DNA from 2 places in the Maridesulfovibrio ferrireducens genome. Region 1 is predicted to be linked to the other one. Evidence: predicted binding sites of a transcription regulator. Region 1 holds the regulator's gene; the other holds the start of a gene.
The links. Region 1 encodes sigma-54, which starts transcription at its own class of promoters, with help from an activator protein. Its sites were predicted from a motif close to CTGGCACGGNNNNTGCTT; they were not measured.

Region 1 (7,606 bases):
GTCTTGACGGAATTTTGGTTCCCGGTGGGTTTGGTTCTCGTGGAGTTGAAGGTAAAATTACCGCAATTCAGTATGCTCGTGAAAACAAAATTCCTTTCTTTGGAATCTGTTTAGGTATGCAGTGTGCTGTTATTGAATATGCCAGAAATGTTCTTGGTCTTGCTAAAGCTAATTCTGAAGAATTTGACAAAGACGGTCCTGATTCGGTTATTTATCTTATTAAAGAATGGTATGACTATCGTACCAAGAAGACCGAATGCCGTTGTGAGGACAGTGATAAAGGCGGAACTATGCGTCTTGGAGCTTATCCTTGTAAGATAGTTGAAGGAACAAAAGCGATGGATGCGTATGGTAAACCTGAGATTCAGGAACGTCACCGTCATCGTTATGAGTTCAACAAAGAAGGTTACGCAGCTAATTTTGCAGAAGGCGGTCTTATTTTTAGTGGCCTTTCTCCTGACGAAACACTTGTTGAAATTGTTGAAATTCCAGAACATCCATGGTTTGTAGGTTGTCAGTTCCATCCGGAATTTAAATCTACTCCTATGAATGCTCATCCTCTGTTCAGAGATTTCATCAAAGCGGCTCGTGATAATAAATAAGTTGATTTTAGGGAGCTGAATTATTTTGACCCCTGATGAATTATATACAAAAAGTGTGCAGGGCCCGTTTATATTAGCGGGGCCCTGTGCCCTTGAAAGTTTTGAAGTAGCAATGACCGCGGCTAAAGTTCTGGCAGAAATAGCTTCACGTCTTGATGTGACGGTTATTTTTAAAAGTTCTTTTGACAAAGCTAACAGAACCTCTGTGGAATCTTTTAGAGGGCCGGGACTTGACGAAGGTGTAAAGTGGCTTGCCCGCATCAAAGAAGAAACAGGTTTGCCTATTGTTACCGATATCCATTCACCTGAGCAGGCCGAGCCTGTTGCCGCTGTCGTTGATGTTTTGCAGATTCCCGCATTTTTGTGCAGACAGACAGATCTTCTTGTCGCTGCAGGAAAAACGGGACGCATTGTCAATGTCAAAAAAGGGCAGTTTGTGGCTCCGCAGGATATGGCTCATGTGGTCGGAAAAATTCGTTCCACAGGAAATAATCGTATATGGCTGACAGAGCGCGGTTCAAGTTTCGGCTATCATAATCTTGTTGTTGATATGCGCTCGCTTTCAATTATGAAAGATCTCGGCTGTCCTGTTATTTTTGATGCCACGCATTCTGTTCAGCTCCCAAGCGGGCTTGGCGGAAAATCCGGTGGACAGCGGGAATTTGTTCCTGTTCTGTCTCGGTGTGCTGTTGCCGGAGGAGCTTCCGGGGTTTTCATGGAAGTTCATCCAGACCCTGATTTGGCTCTTTGTGACGGTCCAAACAGCTGGCCGCTCGATCAAACGGAAGATCTGATTAAAGATTTACTTGCCGGATGGAGTATTAAATATGCGTGTTGAGAAGTTGGCAGCAAAAATTAAGCTTCTTATTCTGGATGTTGACGGAGTCCTTACTGATGGAGGTCTTTATTATGACCATCAGGGAAATGTGACTAAGCGTTTTAATGTTCAGGATGGGCTCGGGATCAAATTTGCGCAGCAGGCTGGACTTCAACTTGCTGTTATAACCGGACTTAATCATGGTGCTGTGGAGAGTCGCATAACGGAACTCGGAATCACTGATTATTTTCCCGGTCAACGTGAAAAACTTCCTTTTTATGAAAAGCTGATAAAAGAAAAAGGACTCAAGCCAGAAGAAGTCGCCTACATTGGAGACGACTGGATTGATGCTCCTGTTATGCTGAAAGTCGGCTTGCCTATGGCCGTTTGTAATGCTCAACCTGAAGTTATCGGAATTTCTAAGTGGGTTTCAAGAAAGCCCGGTGGACACGGAGCGGTAAGAGAAGCTATTTCATTTCTGCTGGATAGTCAGGGACTCCTTGAAGATATTTGGCTCGAGTGGGCCGAATAAATGAAGCGGAGCAGCTTTGTTTTAATGCTTCTTACTGTGCTTTTTGCCGGATTTGTTACCGGTACTTTGCTTGGAAGTAAGTTTGCTCCTTATCCGCACATGGCGCGCGGTTTGGTCGACAGCCCTCCATTTGGAAGCGACAGTGATTCTGATGTGTCTGCCGAAGAAATTGAATTGATACAGGGGACGGGCGGCGATATTGAATGGATTCTTCGCGCCGGAAGTGCTGATTATGATCAGGAAAACGGAATGGTTAAGGTTGATAAACCTAAAGTTACTTATTATTTAGGCAGAGACCGAAAAGAAGTTTTTGTCCGGGCACTTTATGGTGAAGTCAGTCAGCAGGGTAAGGGTCTTAAATTATGGGATCATGTTGAAGGTCATTATGATGACATGAGGCTTCAATCGGATTCGCTGGACTTTAAGCCGAAAGATAATCTTATTTTTCTTGAAGGAAATGTCAAAGTTCAAAGTCCCTCTATTTATATTAGTTCTCAAAGGGTTAAAGTCGATTTGAAAACCAGAGAGATAATGATTGAAGATGGATTGGAAGCCCTGATAGCACCTGGCATGGTGGTAATGCCACAATAGAAGCGAGTATACATTTGAGTAGCATATTTGATAAAAAATTCTTGTTCCGCAGTTTCTCTCCTACTGCATCCTCTGCCTCTGCATATACTGCTTCGGCACTTATTTGTGCGGTTTTTATCCTTTCTTTTTTTGCAATAAGTTCTGTTGCGCATGCTTATGACAGAACAGAGCTCAAAATTTCTAAATCCATAGCTAATATTAGAGAAAAAGCGGATTTGAAATCTTCTGTTGTTTGGGTGTTATCTCCAGCGGAAAGTTTTCTTGTTGATAAAGGGGAAAAAGGATGGTTTGCAGTTTATCCGGCTTCTTCAGATTTATCCGGTTTGCCGATAGGCTATATTTCTAAAAAAATAGTAATTCCTGCTGCTCAGAACAGTCCTGTAGTGGATTGGGGCGATGTTCGATATGTGGGAAAAGAGCTTAACTATCATATTGAGCGGTCTTCAAAATCCGCTGTCGCCGGTAAATTAGCTGAAGGTGATAAAATCAAAGTCGGTTTTTTACGAGGTGGATGGTACGCAATTTTCAAGGCTGATAAGCCTGTTGCCTCAGAAGAAGATGCTTTGGGTTTTGTTAAAAAGGGTTTGGTTGATATTAAACTGGATGATGCCAGAATTAGATATGCGGTACGAAAAATCAGTGTAATTCAGAAGCCGGTAACGACCTCTAAGGCTGTCGGTGTGCTGAATCCCGGACATAGAGCTCAGGTGGGTAAAGAGAAGGGTGGAATGTATGCTCTTTATCGTATAGACACTCTTGTTAAAAAAGATACTCCGGTCTGGGGTTATGCTTGGGGCCCTTTCCTTGCCGCTTATCCAAAGAATCTGGAAAAGAAAAAAATGGCGGGAATCGATACCCGTAAAGCTGAGCTTGAAGCTGAAAAGAAAAAGAAGAAAGTAGAACTACAGAAACGTACAACAGCTCTTGCTTCTATGGATAAGGCGATGGACGAAGTCTTGAATGCTCCCATTGTGACTGAAACCATGTTTGCTTCGGCTGTACTTAATGTCCGCTCCGAGCCTAATGCGAAGTCTCTTATCGTCGACAAACTGGAAGTCGGGCAGGCTGTACTTGTCGGGCCGGAAGAAGGTAAATGGTTTCCTGTCTTTAAGGCTGGAGCAACAGCCGAAAGTGACAGTCTCCTTGTTGGATATGTTTATAAGGCGTATTTAAATGCTGAGCCTCCGGTCGAAGTAAAGAAAGATAGACCTGCTAAGAAAAGAATTCCCGGCGGACCGGATGAAGTGCCTATTAAAATCACTTCTAAAAAAATGACTTTCAGTGAAAACAAGAATCGAATCACTTTTTCCGGCAATGTAAAAGTCGTAAGGCTTGATGTTACACTGACATCGGATACGCTGACAGCTTTTTTAAAGGCCGGTGGCGATTCTCTTAAAGACACTCAAGATAAAATTAAAGAAATTGTGGCAAAGGGCAGGGTCAAGGTGAATATGAATAACCGTAAAGGATCATGTGAAAAACTGACCTTTGTTGTGGTTGATTCGATTATTTTGATGGAAGGTAATGCAAAGCTTCAAGACGGTCCGAATCTTGTTCAAGGTAATTTGATCAAGTTCTATCTGAAAGATAACCGTTCTGAAGTTGTCGGCGGGGATAAGCCTGTTGAAGCAATCTTCTTTACTCCTAAAAATGTTGCTCCATAGTTTTTTATTAACTAATTTTATAGGATTTATATGTCTTCGATAATCGCTAACAAGCTGGTTAAGAGCTACGGGCAGAAAGAAGTTGTCCGTGGCATAAGCTTAAATGTTAAGGAAGGTGAAGTTGTCGGTTTGCTTGGTCCTAACGGAGCAGGTAAAACCACCACTTTCTATATGCTTGTGGGAGTCGTTAAACCTACTTCCGGCGATGTTTATCTTAATAAAAACCAGATTACCAGTTGGCCTCTGCATGAAAGGGCCAGACATGGAATCAGTTATCTTCCGCAGGAAAGTTCTATATTTAAGAAACTTTCGGTTCGTAAAAATTTGGAAATAATTATCGAGCATACCGGTCTTTCCGGGAAAGATATTCCCATGAGAGCTAACGAACTTTTAGATCAGCTCGGAATTTTACGTCTGGCAGAACAGAAAGCGCTTTACCTTTCAGGCGGTGAACGTCGCAGGCTGGAAATAGCCAGAGCTCTTATTAATGATCCTAAGTTTATTCTGCTTGATGAGCCGTTTGCAGGGATTGATCCTATTGCCGTTATTGAAATTCAGGATATTATTTCTTCTTTGAAAGACATGGGACTCGGTATTCTTATTTCTGATCATAATGTACGTGAAACATTAAGTATATGTGATCGCGCCTACTTGGTATATGAAGGCCGCGTAATTCTAAACGGTGCGCCGGAAAGTATTGTAAAAAATACTAAGGCACGCAGGTTGTATCTTGGAGATAGTTTCAGTCTCTGATTTGTTGTTTTTTCATCTTTTTATTTACCTGTCTTTTTTTCTTTTTTCAGTACCAGTCCCTCTTTTTCATATCTTATTTTTATTATACAAACTCTCCTTTTTCAGTAAATTTACCATTGCCGATTTACAGTAAGGCTGAACATTGGTACACTTTTTTCATGTGAATAATTTTAGGTTAAAAGATCCTGAAATTACGGGCAAATCTGTACTAATTCTTGCATGAGCTTTCTTAGTGTGGCATACTTTAATCAAGTTCAAGGAAGATTAAAATATTTTTTTTGAAAATAGTTACAGGTTAATTTTATTCGATTAGAAAAATGTAAAAGATACTGCTTAAGCATATCATAGGGTGGCAGGAAAATATGGGACTGGAACTTAGACAACAATTAAAGCTTTCTCAGCAGCTGGTGATGACTCCTCAGTTGCAGCAGGCAATTAAGTTGTTGCAACTTTCCCGATTAGAACTGCTTGATACTGTTCAGCAGGAGTTACTTGAAAATCCTATACTTGAAGAAGCTGAAGCTTTGGAGCGTACAGACAGCCCTGACGCGGAATCCGGCACAGCGACTTTAGAAGATGCGGCTATTTCCCGCGAAGCTGATTGGGATAATTATCTGGGAGAATTTTCGAGTACTTCCAAGCAGGCCGGGACAAGAGAGTCAGAGTCTCTTGAAGAAGGAATGTCTTTCGAAGCGAGGATGACTAAGGCCACCACTTTAGAAGGCCATTTAGCATGGCAGATGTGTCTCTCGAATTTTACAGATAAGGAAGTCGCCATCGGTGAGTGCATAATAGGTAATCTTAGCAATGGTGGATTCTTACGGATTGAGTTGGATGAAATTTGTGAAACCTGTTATGCTGAATTCGAAGATGTTGAACGAGTGCTCTCTCGGATTCAGAGATTCGATCCAGTAGGGGTTGCAGCACGTACCCCTCAGGAATGTTTGCTTATTCAATTAGAGGTTTTACGCCTTGATGATGATCCGATTCTTGTTTCGCTGGTTCGGGATCATTTAGAGGATCTTGAGAAGAATCGTTATAAGCCTCTTGCGAGAAAGTTTAAGCTTAGTATGGAAGACCTCAAGAGCTATCTTGATCTGATGCAGACTCTTGATCCGCTTCCGGGGGCAAGTTTTTCGGGTGGGGATTCTTTCTATGTCAGTCCTGATGCTTATGTATATGAATATGACGGAGATTTTGTTATAGTCCTTAATGAGGACGGTCTCCCTAAGTTACAGATGAATTCATTTTATGTAGAGACTCTGGCTTCGACTAAGGGAGAAGATAAAGAATATTTCCAGGAGAAGATGCGCTCTGCACAGTGGCTTATGAAGAGCCTTTATCAGAGACAACGTACACTTTATAAAGTTCTGGACTCAATTGTAAGGTTTCAGAGAGGGTTCTTTCAAAGTGGAGTATCCAAGCTTAAACCGCTTATTCTTAAAGAGGTGGCTGAAGATATTGAAATGCATGAATCCACTGTAAGTCGAATTACGACAAGTAAGTATGTTTCGACGCCGCATGGGATTTATGAACTTAAATTTTTCTTTAATAGTGCTCTCGGACTTGATGATGGTTCGCAGGTCGGGTCCGAATCGGTTAAGGCGCTGATTAAGAAACTAATCAGCGAAGAAAATAGTAAAAAACCTCTGAGTGATGAAAAAATTGCCGAGATGCTCAAGGATGAACTTGAGGTCAACATCGCCAGAAGGACTGTAGCAAAATACAGGACTGCAATGGGAATTCGTTCCTCTTCTAAGAGGAAGCAGGTATTCTAGCAGTTCGGTAGAAAAGCATATTCACCCTTTACTCAAGGAGTATCCATATGAATGTTGCATTTACTTTTAAGAACTTTGACCCCTCCGACCACCTGAAGGAATATGCTAACACCAGATTTGCAAAGCTTGATAAGTTTATAACAAATCCGGACAATACTGAAATGCAGGTCATTTTATCAGTTGATAAGATTAGACATGTTGCTGAAGTCCTTTTCAGTTCCGATAATATTCATATCTCAGCATATGAAGCATCGGAAGATATGTATTCAACTGTTGATTTGGTTCTAGCTAAGCTTGAAGTTCAGCTCAGACGCATGCGCGATAAGATGAGAAGCCACAGGCGTAAGGACGTTGCTCCGGCTCGTATGGACGTAATCAGCTTCACAACCGAAGAAGAAGATAATTCTGAACCGACTATTGTTGAAACTGATCAGTTTGTACCAAAGCCTATGGCGGTTGACGAAGCCGCAATGCAGTTGCAGACTCTCGACAATGAGTTCCTTGTCTTTAGAAATGCTGATACTGAAGCTATAAATGTTATTTACCGTCGCAAGAATGGCGACTTTGGGTTGATTGATCCAGGATACTAACTGATGATAATAAATGATAATTTGGATAAGGATCTTGTGATTTATGAACTCGAAAGCTCTGATAAGAGCGGAGTTCTGAGAGAAATGGTGACAGCGCTTAAGGCCACAGGGCTTGAGCTAGATGTCGAGAGTGCTCTCCAAGTCCTTATGTCTCGTGAAAAATTAGGAACAACCGGTATAGGGGATGGCATTGCCATCCCCCACGGTAAATTGGATTGTCTTGAAAATATTGCAGTGGTTGTTGGTAGAAGTGGGGCAGGAGTTAATTTTGAAGCTCTT
Region 2 (7,606 bases), on a different contig from region 1:
GACAGACCGGAAGCTCCGTTATTTCTGAAAAGCTGTTCAATTTCCCATGATATTTCAGCTTCTGTGCGTCCTTCCTGAAGTTTCGGTTCAATAAGTTCGTATACTTTATGGTTAAGAGCACACGATTCTTCCATCAAACGGATTTCTTCATCATCTTTAATCAGGCGCAGTTCTTCAACCAGCCCTGAAACAGGCTTAAGTTCACAAAGTTCGGTAAGTTTTTCGTGCTCGAAAATGTTTATCGATTTAGGATCGTAAGCGAGACTGGAAATAGAGTTTGATTTGAAAAACCCTTTAAGAGCGTCAAATTTACGCCCGGAATAAATGAAAACATCATCTTCATTCCATATTCTGCGTGCAGCATCCAAGTATCTGGGGTCAGTCAGAAGAAAATCTTTTCCGTCAGGGCAGATTATGAGCCATCCGGAAGTTTCGTTGCATTGCGAGTCGTGAAGTTCAAATCCACTGAGGTAATAACGGTTGGCAGCAAAATTTACCAATAAAGGAGGCAGTCCGCGATCATTAAGACGTTTACGGACATTTTCCCGCCTTTTTTCATAAGTGGCGGCAGATATGGTCATATGATTAGCTTATCCTGTAAGTGGTTTCGGGCTGTCCATTAATCATTCTCTCAGCCCATTCGACTCCCTGCATTACTGAGTGGTCCATGTTTGAGACTTCATATTTCCAGCCTCCGAAGCGGCCTCGGGAATAGATGTCCATGGATTCAAGTGCAGGCTGCAAAATCATTAACGCTTCATCGCGTTGCAGGCAAGGTATGGGATAGCCGTAATCCACATTTATTGACCAGCGGGAGATAATATTTTTCCTGTCTTCTTCATTAATCAGCGCAGTGTTGATCAATCCATCTTCCACTTCTTTAACTATTTGATTGTGATCAACTATTTTATGATTTGAGTAGGAAACTTCACACATCAGTGCTCGCCCCTGTCCGGGGATAGGAGTGTTGTTGGGTGAGTAGTTGTGAAAATTGGTGACACGGTAAAAAGGGCTGTCGTCTTCAGGGAAATACATCCAGCACCGGGAATCTTTTTTGGATGTAGAAAGTCCTAATCCAACGACTATAACGCTGTTATGCTTAAGCATCTCTGCTGCATTTGTAAGCGTGTCCGATGATTTTTCAAGCCATTTCTTGATCAAAATATCAATCGGTCCGGTACTTAGCAGATATTCATATTCAAAGGTGTTGCCTTCGGAATCGTAAATAATTTTATTTTTCTGATCAATTGAAGTTACACTGGTGTTATATAAAATATGACTGCTGACCGTTTCTGCCAGTTTACGATAAATTGACCCTGTTCCACCTTTCAGAGGGAAACGGAATTTATTGTTAGGCCCCCATGAAAGCTGATCCCGTTCAAGGATAATATTTTTTATCACTGTTTTAAGATCAATAACGCTTACTCTTTCTCCAATCCACGAAAATGACATTGATTCAGGTGGCGTAGCCCATACCTTATAATTATATGGAAGCATAAAATGTTTAGCGATGCCTTCTCCGAAGGTATTGTTAATCCATTCAAAAAAGTTTGAGGGGGCTTCTTCGGATCTTACACCGGGAAGAAGTCCTCTAACGCATTCCCATTTTTTGAGATTAGGTAAGTGTCTTATATTATTTTGAAAAGGGTAGGGAATCCATACTTTGGCGGCTCTTATCCATGATTCGCGTAGATGTTCTATATATTCATCTACCAAAATCTCGGCCAAGAGTTGATCGTAATATTCATAATGAGAAAAAACCACATGTCCGCCGATATCCCAAGTGAACCCTTTTTCATCGGTAAAACTGGAAGCTAGTCCGCCCGCATGGGAATTTTTTTCCAGTACAATGAATGATTTTTCACCTAGCTCTTTCAGTCTTCTTGCAGCACCGAGACCTGTTGGACCCGCGCCGACTATGGCATATTTGATCTTCAATGAAATTACTCCGCCTTAGGTTTTTATAATTAAAGGGAAGTAAGCAAGGTGTATGCCAGCATCAGAAATTTGATAAATTGAATATAAATTCTTCTGTAACCTACCTTTCTCTTTGTCGTAACAGGTTTGTAACCAAATTCAGATAGACCCTATCTCAATGACAAAAACGGACACGGTGAAACAGCGTCTGCAAAAATCCAAATTCAGAGGGAAAAAAATGAAATCTAGAATTATCGCCTTAGTAGCAATGATGGTAATGGCGTTTACAGGATCAGCTTTTGCAGGATCAATCCAAGTTAAAGGCTCTACTACTGTTCTGCCATTGATGCAGAAATCTGTTGAAACTTTTATGGCTGCAAATCCTAATGTATCAATTTCAATTTCAGGTGGCGGATCAAGTAACGGCGCAAAAGCTCTTATCGACGGAACAACTGATATCGCAATGATGTCCCGTGACATGAAACCCGCAGAAATTCAGAAAGCAACTGATAACGGCCGCAAGCCTGTTCAGTTCATAGTAGCTCTTGATTGCATCGTTCCCGTTGTGAATCCGGCTAACCCTGTTTCAGGACTCAGCGTTGAACAGCTTCACGGAATTTACACCGGTAAAATTACTAACTGGAAAGAAGTTGGCGGCGCTGATGATCAGATAGTTGTAATTTCACGTGACACTTCTTCCGGTACTTATGATTGCTGGAAATCTAAAGTCATGCGCGCTACCGGACTGAAAAGCCGTGTATTCCCCGGAGCTCTTCTTCAAGCCTCAAACGGTGCAGTTGCACAGGCTGTTTCCAAGAATAAAAAAGCAATCGGTTATGTCGGCCTTGCTTACCTTAATAAAGAACTCAAAGGTGTTTCTGTAAACGGCGTGACTCCTTCAGTTAAAACCGCAAAAGATAAATCCTACCCAATTTCCCGCGGTCTTAATATCTATACTCCCGGTGCTCCTGCCGGTGAAGCAAAGGGGCTTATCGATTACATGATGAGCCCGGCAGGCCAGAATCAGGCTGCTGAAATTGGATTTATACCAGTAAAATAATAATCGTTCAGTTTGGGATTTAGTGAATTCAAAAAATACTCCGGGAGGCTTTTCCTCCCGGAGATTTGTCAGTCTTACAATTCATAATTGCGTAATTTATATTTAATTCAAATTTTATATCAGGGGAATAGTCGTGATTACGTCCCGAAATATCTGTTTATTATTAATAATTTTTGCGGTGATGAGCGGTGTTTATGCGTATAAACTTTCCAGCTCTACCGAAGCCGAACAGATTTTTATTTCTGCTACTGAAAAAGTGGCTAAAAGGGGAGATTACTCAATGAGCTCTGTTGGAGGGCTCAAGAAAGTCATGATGCTGTCAGTTCATGAAGTGACGGAAGGATCAGAAGAGTTAAGCTTATCTGAGGCTGAAAAGGAACTTAGAGTCAGGGAACTTAATTCAGAGTTGAATAAAATTTACGCATATGTTCGCACTGATCGAGCTGTGATGAATAAAAGCAAGAATGGTGCAGATGCCGAACTGTTTACATTAATCAAGCAAAGTACCGAGAACATGATTTCTTCAAGGGCTGGAGGGTGGTATATATTCAGCTCCCTTCTCGGTTTTGCTGGAATGGTTCTTTTTATCTTGAAAGCTCTCAATCTCAGTCGTCGTTCTACAGAGCGGTTAATCCATTCCGCTTTTCTGGTAACAGCTTTTACTTCAATACTCGTTCTGTTTCTGATTATGGCGTTCTTATTTATTGAAGGGCTTCCGGTGTTCAACTTTGTTTCGGTAAAAGATTTTATTTTCGGAGTTGAATGGTACCCGACTGACGAACCTGCTGCGTTCGGGATATGGCCGCTTATTGTCGGGTCCGGAGCTGTTACATTGTTATCCTCTCTCATCGCGATTCCGCTTGGTGTGATGACCGCAATTTATCTTGCGGAGATTGCTCCTACAAAGGTGCGTGATATCGTAAAACCAGCAGTAGAAATGCTGGCCGCGTTACCTTCTGTTGTAATCGGTTTTTTCGGGATGGTTGTTGTCGCTCCTTTTTTACAGGAAACCTTTGATATTGCGGTAGGTCTTAATCTTTTCAATGCCTCGGTGATGCTGGCCTTCATGGCGGTTCCGACTATCACAAGTATTTCAGAGGACGCTCTTTATTCCGTTCCTCCAGAGCTTAAAGAGGCTTCTCTCGCTTTGGGTGCTACGCACTGGCAGAGTATTTATAAAGTCATGGTTCCCGCATCCTTGTCGGGTATTTCAACAGGAATAATTCTGGGCATGGCCCGTTCAATCGGGGAAACCATGGTTGTTTTGATGGTTGCCGGCGGAGCGGGAATGCTTCCGAATTCCATTTTTGATCCGGTGCGCCCGATGCCTGCTTCTATTGCGGCCGAGATGGGCGAAGCTCCTTTCCACAGTGAACATTACCATGCTCTTTTTGCCATAGGTATGGTGCTGTTTTTGTTCACAATGGTTTTCAATCTAATTGCCGATCATGTGGCTCATAAATATAAACAGGTCGGTTCAGCCACTCTTTAGTGGAAGCTGTCAGTAAACTTAATAACGGGGAATAATGATGAGTAACTCCGCTGAAACTATAGAGCAGGTTGATTTGATGTTTGGTAATGAGTGTGAAGCAAGCGAAAGTATGCTTGAGCCTGAGCAGGGCAATTATTCCATGAGAGAGAAAGTACAGAAGGTCGTCTTTATGCTGTTTAAAGCCGCCGCCGCTATTAACGGTCTGGCTTTACTCATTATATGTGGATTCGTTCTCTATTATGGGTTGCCTGCAATGAGCTGGGAATTTTTGACTGAAAATCCCAGAAATTCGATGACTGAGGGAGGAATCCTTCCATGTATCGTAGGGACGATTGTTCTTAGTTACGGAGCGTTGATGGTTGCATTGCCTTGGGGAGTCGCCACAGCAATTTATCTCAATGAATACGCTACATCACCCAGACTTGTGCGGATTTTAAGGTTGGGGATTAATAATCTTGCCGGAGTTCCTTCGGTTGTGTTCGGACTTTTCGGTTTGTCGTTATTTGTAACTGTGATGGGAATGGGCGTAAGTATTATGGCCGGAGTCTGTACGCTCGGGGCGCTGGCTTTACCGCTTGTTATCGGGGCATCCGAGGAAGCTTTACGTTCTGTTCCGCAAACTTATAGAGAAGCCTCGCTTGGGCTTGGTGCTACTAAATGGCAGACCATTTACAGGGTTGTTCTTCCCGCCGCTTTGCCCGGCATGTTGACTGGCGCAATTCTTACACTTTCACGGGCCGCAGGTGAAACTGCCGCGATTATGTTTACTGCCGCAGTATTTTTCACCCCTGAAATGCCTGAATCTCTTTTTGATGATGTAATGGCGCTGCCCTATCATATATATGTACTGGCAACAGCCGGAACAGAAATTGAAAAAACAAGACATATTCAATACGGAACATCCCTTGTTCTTATAACTTTGGTTCTGGGTATGAATATGATGGCTATATATATCAGAGCTAGAATGCAGAAAAAACTCGCAAGGTAATTCTCTCCATTTTAGTCTCGCAAGAAAGCCCGTATCAAAATGAATTTTTTACGGGCTTTAAACTTTATATTTTTCGTTTTCTACCGGGTGGAAGGTGGTCGGGACCAAACCATTCAGGAGGGGACGTCGGGCTGTCCTCTCTTGCACAACCCTGCCAGAGATCATTGTTTTCAAACATCATATCAATCGCGTTCTGAACATTTCTTTTATGTTCAATCCAGTCCGGTGCCACCAGTTCACCCGGCGCAGGGTCGGCATTCAGTCTGTGGATAACAATGTCGGTTCGTAAAATGGATACGGCAGTTTCAAGCATATCAAGGTATTCTTCCATGGAGAAAGGGGTGAATTCTCCCCGGTCATACATTTCCTGCAAGGGAGTGCCGTGACTTATATAGAGATTATGAAATTTGATTCCTGAAATAGGAAGACTGTTAATAAATTCAACCGTTGCAATGAAATCTTTCTTCGATTCCCCCGGCAATCCTGCGATAACGTGTGCACAGACCTCGATTTCATACGAGTCCGCAAGTATAACCGCATCAGCAAAACACTTTGCGTCATGCCCTCTGTTGATCAAAGCCAGAGTTGTATCATTTGAACTTTGAAGTCCCAGTTCAAGCCATGTTTCTTTTAGATTAAGATCTTTTATCAATTGGAGCTTTTCAGCATCAATGCAGTCAGGACGGGTTCCAATACATATGCCGGCAAGCCCGGGAAGATCCCGGAGTTGATCAAACGCGCACTTTACCTGTTCCAACGTTCCATACGTGTTGGTGTAGGATTGCAGGTAGGCTAGAAATAGTTTTGCATTGTAAAGTCTGGTAAATTTTTTCGTCCAGAAATCCCACTGTTCAGGAATGGGTGTAGACTGAGAGTGCATGCCTGATCCAGAGCCGAGGGGGTTGCAGAAAATACACCCTTTTGTGGAAATGTTTCCGTCACGATTGGGACATGAAAATCCGAAGTCCAGCGGTACTTTCTGGACCCTTTTCCCGAAATTTTGTCTTAGTCGGGCAGCAAGCCCGTAAAAACGATACATGAAGACTCCTTTTATTCTGAATCGAGGCAGTGTATTAAACTATTTTTTATTTATATCAAAATATACAGTGTGTTAACAGTGTTAAGAAGTGGTTGGCGTAATTGGTGTAATATGTTGCCTGTAGCAATTTCTTCTGCTAGTTATTACCAAGGAATTTCTTTTGATATAAGGAAAGTTAGCGTCTGCTGAGGCGTCGTTCGAATCACATTTTTTTTGGAGTTTCCAGTAGAATATGGCATCTATATTTGACAAGATACTCGGCTCGTTTTCCAATGACCTTGCAATTGATCTCGGTACTGCAAACACCTTGGTCTATGTAAAGGGAAAAGGCGTAATGCTCAGCGAACCTTCGGTTGTCGCTGTGAAGCGGGATGTTAATGGCGTAAGTAAAGTTCTCGCCGTAGGGATGGAAGCCAAGAAAATGCTTGGTAGAACTCCCGGTAACATTGTCGCGATCAGACCAATGAAAGACGGTGTTATCGCCGACTTCGAAGTAACTGAAGCTATGTTGCGTCATTTCATTTCAAAAGTCCACAATAGCCGTAGACTGGTAAGGCCCCGGATAATGATCTGTGTGCCTACCGGCATAACACAGGTTGAAAAGAGAGCTGTTAAAGAGTCCGCACAGAGTGCCGGAGCCCGTGAGGTTTATCTTATTGAAGAACCCATGGCAGCAGCAATCGGAGCGGATCTTCCCATCACCGAACCTACCTCAAACATGGTAGTTGATATCGGCGGTGGTACCTCTGAAATAGCAGTTATTTCTCTATCCGGTATCGTATACGCCCGCTCTGTAAGAGTCGGTGGAGATAAGATGGATGAATCCATCATGCAGCATGTAAAACGTAAGTATTCTATGTTGATCGGAGAAAGCACCGCAGAGCGTATCAAAATTAAAATAGGTTCCGCATTTCCTCTTGAAGAAGAGATTGAAATGGAAGTCAAAGGTCGTGACCTTGTGACCGGAATACCTCAGAATATTTTGATTACTTCTGCAGAGATCAGAAAAGCTATTTCTGAACAGGTCGACAGTATTGTTCAAGGAGTTCGTGTTGCTTTGGAACAGACTCCTCCTGAGCTTGCTGCGGACATAGTTGATAGAGGTATTGT

Region 2: BLT41_RS04165 (protoporphyrinogen/coproporphyrinogen oxidase) is a predicted target of sigma-54. The motif match lies at 1,980-1,997, and genes of this name have one in related genera.

What each region holds. Positions count from the first base shown of each region.
Region 1 covers NZ_FNGA01000002.1:6,157-13,762, reverse strand. Annotated here, with positions in the region: gene BLT41_RS04835 (CTP synthase) at 1-602, shown strand, start outside; gene kdsA (3-deoxy-8-phosphooctulonate synthase) at 628-1,440, shown strand; gene BLT41_RS04825 (KdsC family phosphatase) at 1,430-1,951, shown strand; gene lptC (LPS export ABC transporter periplasmic protein LptC) at 1,952-2,542, shown strand; gene BLT41_RS04815 (LptA/OstA family protein) at 2,557-4,206, shown strand; gene lptB (LPS export ABC transporter ATP-binding protein) at 4,237-4,959, shown strand; gene rpoN (RNA polymerase factor sigma-54) at 5,322-6,737, shown strand; gene hpf (ribosome hibernation-promoting factor, HPF/YfiA family) at 6,785-7,327, shown strand; gene BLT41_RS04795 (PTS sugar transporter subunit IIA) at 7,331-7,606, shown strand, end outside.
Region 2 covers NZ_FNGA01000001.1:925,071-932,676, forward strand. Annotated here, with positions in the region: gene BLT41_RS04160 (M24 family metallopeptidase) at 1-581, opposite strand, end outside; gene BLT41_RS04165 (protoporphyrinogen/coproporphyrinogen oxidase) at 586-1,938, opposite strand; gene BLT41_RS04170 (PstS family phosphate ABC transporter substrate-binding protein) at 2,156-2,977, shown strand; gene pstC (phosphate ABC transporter permease subunit PstC) at 3,552-4,469, shown strand; gene pstA (phosphate ABC transporter permease PstA) at 4,609-5,457, shown strand; gene mnmL (tRNA modification radical SAM protein MnmL/YtqA) at 5,522-6,496, opposite strand; gene BLT41_RS04190 (rod shape-determining protein) at 6,729-7,606, shown strand, end outside.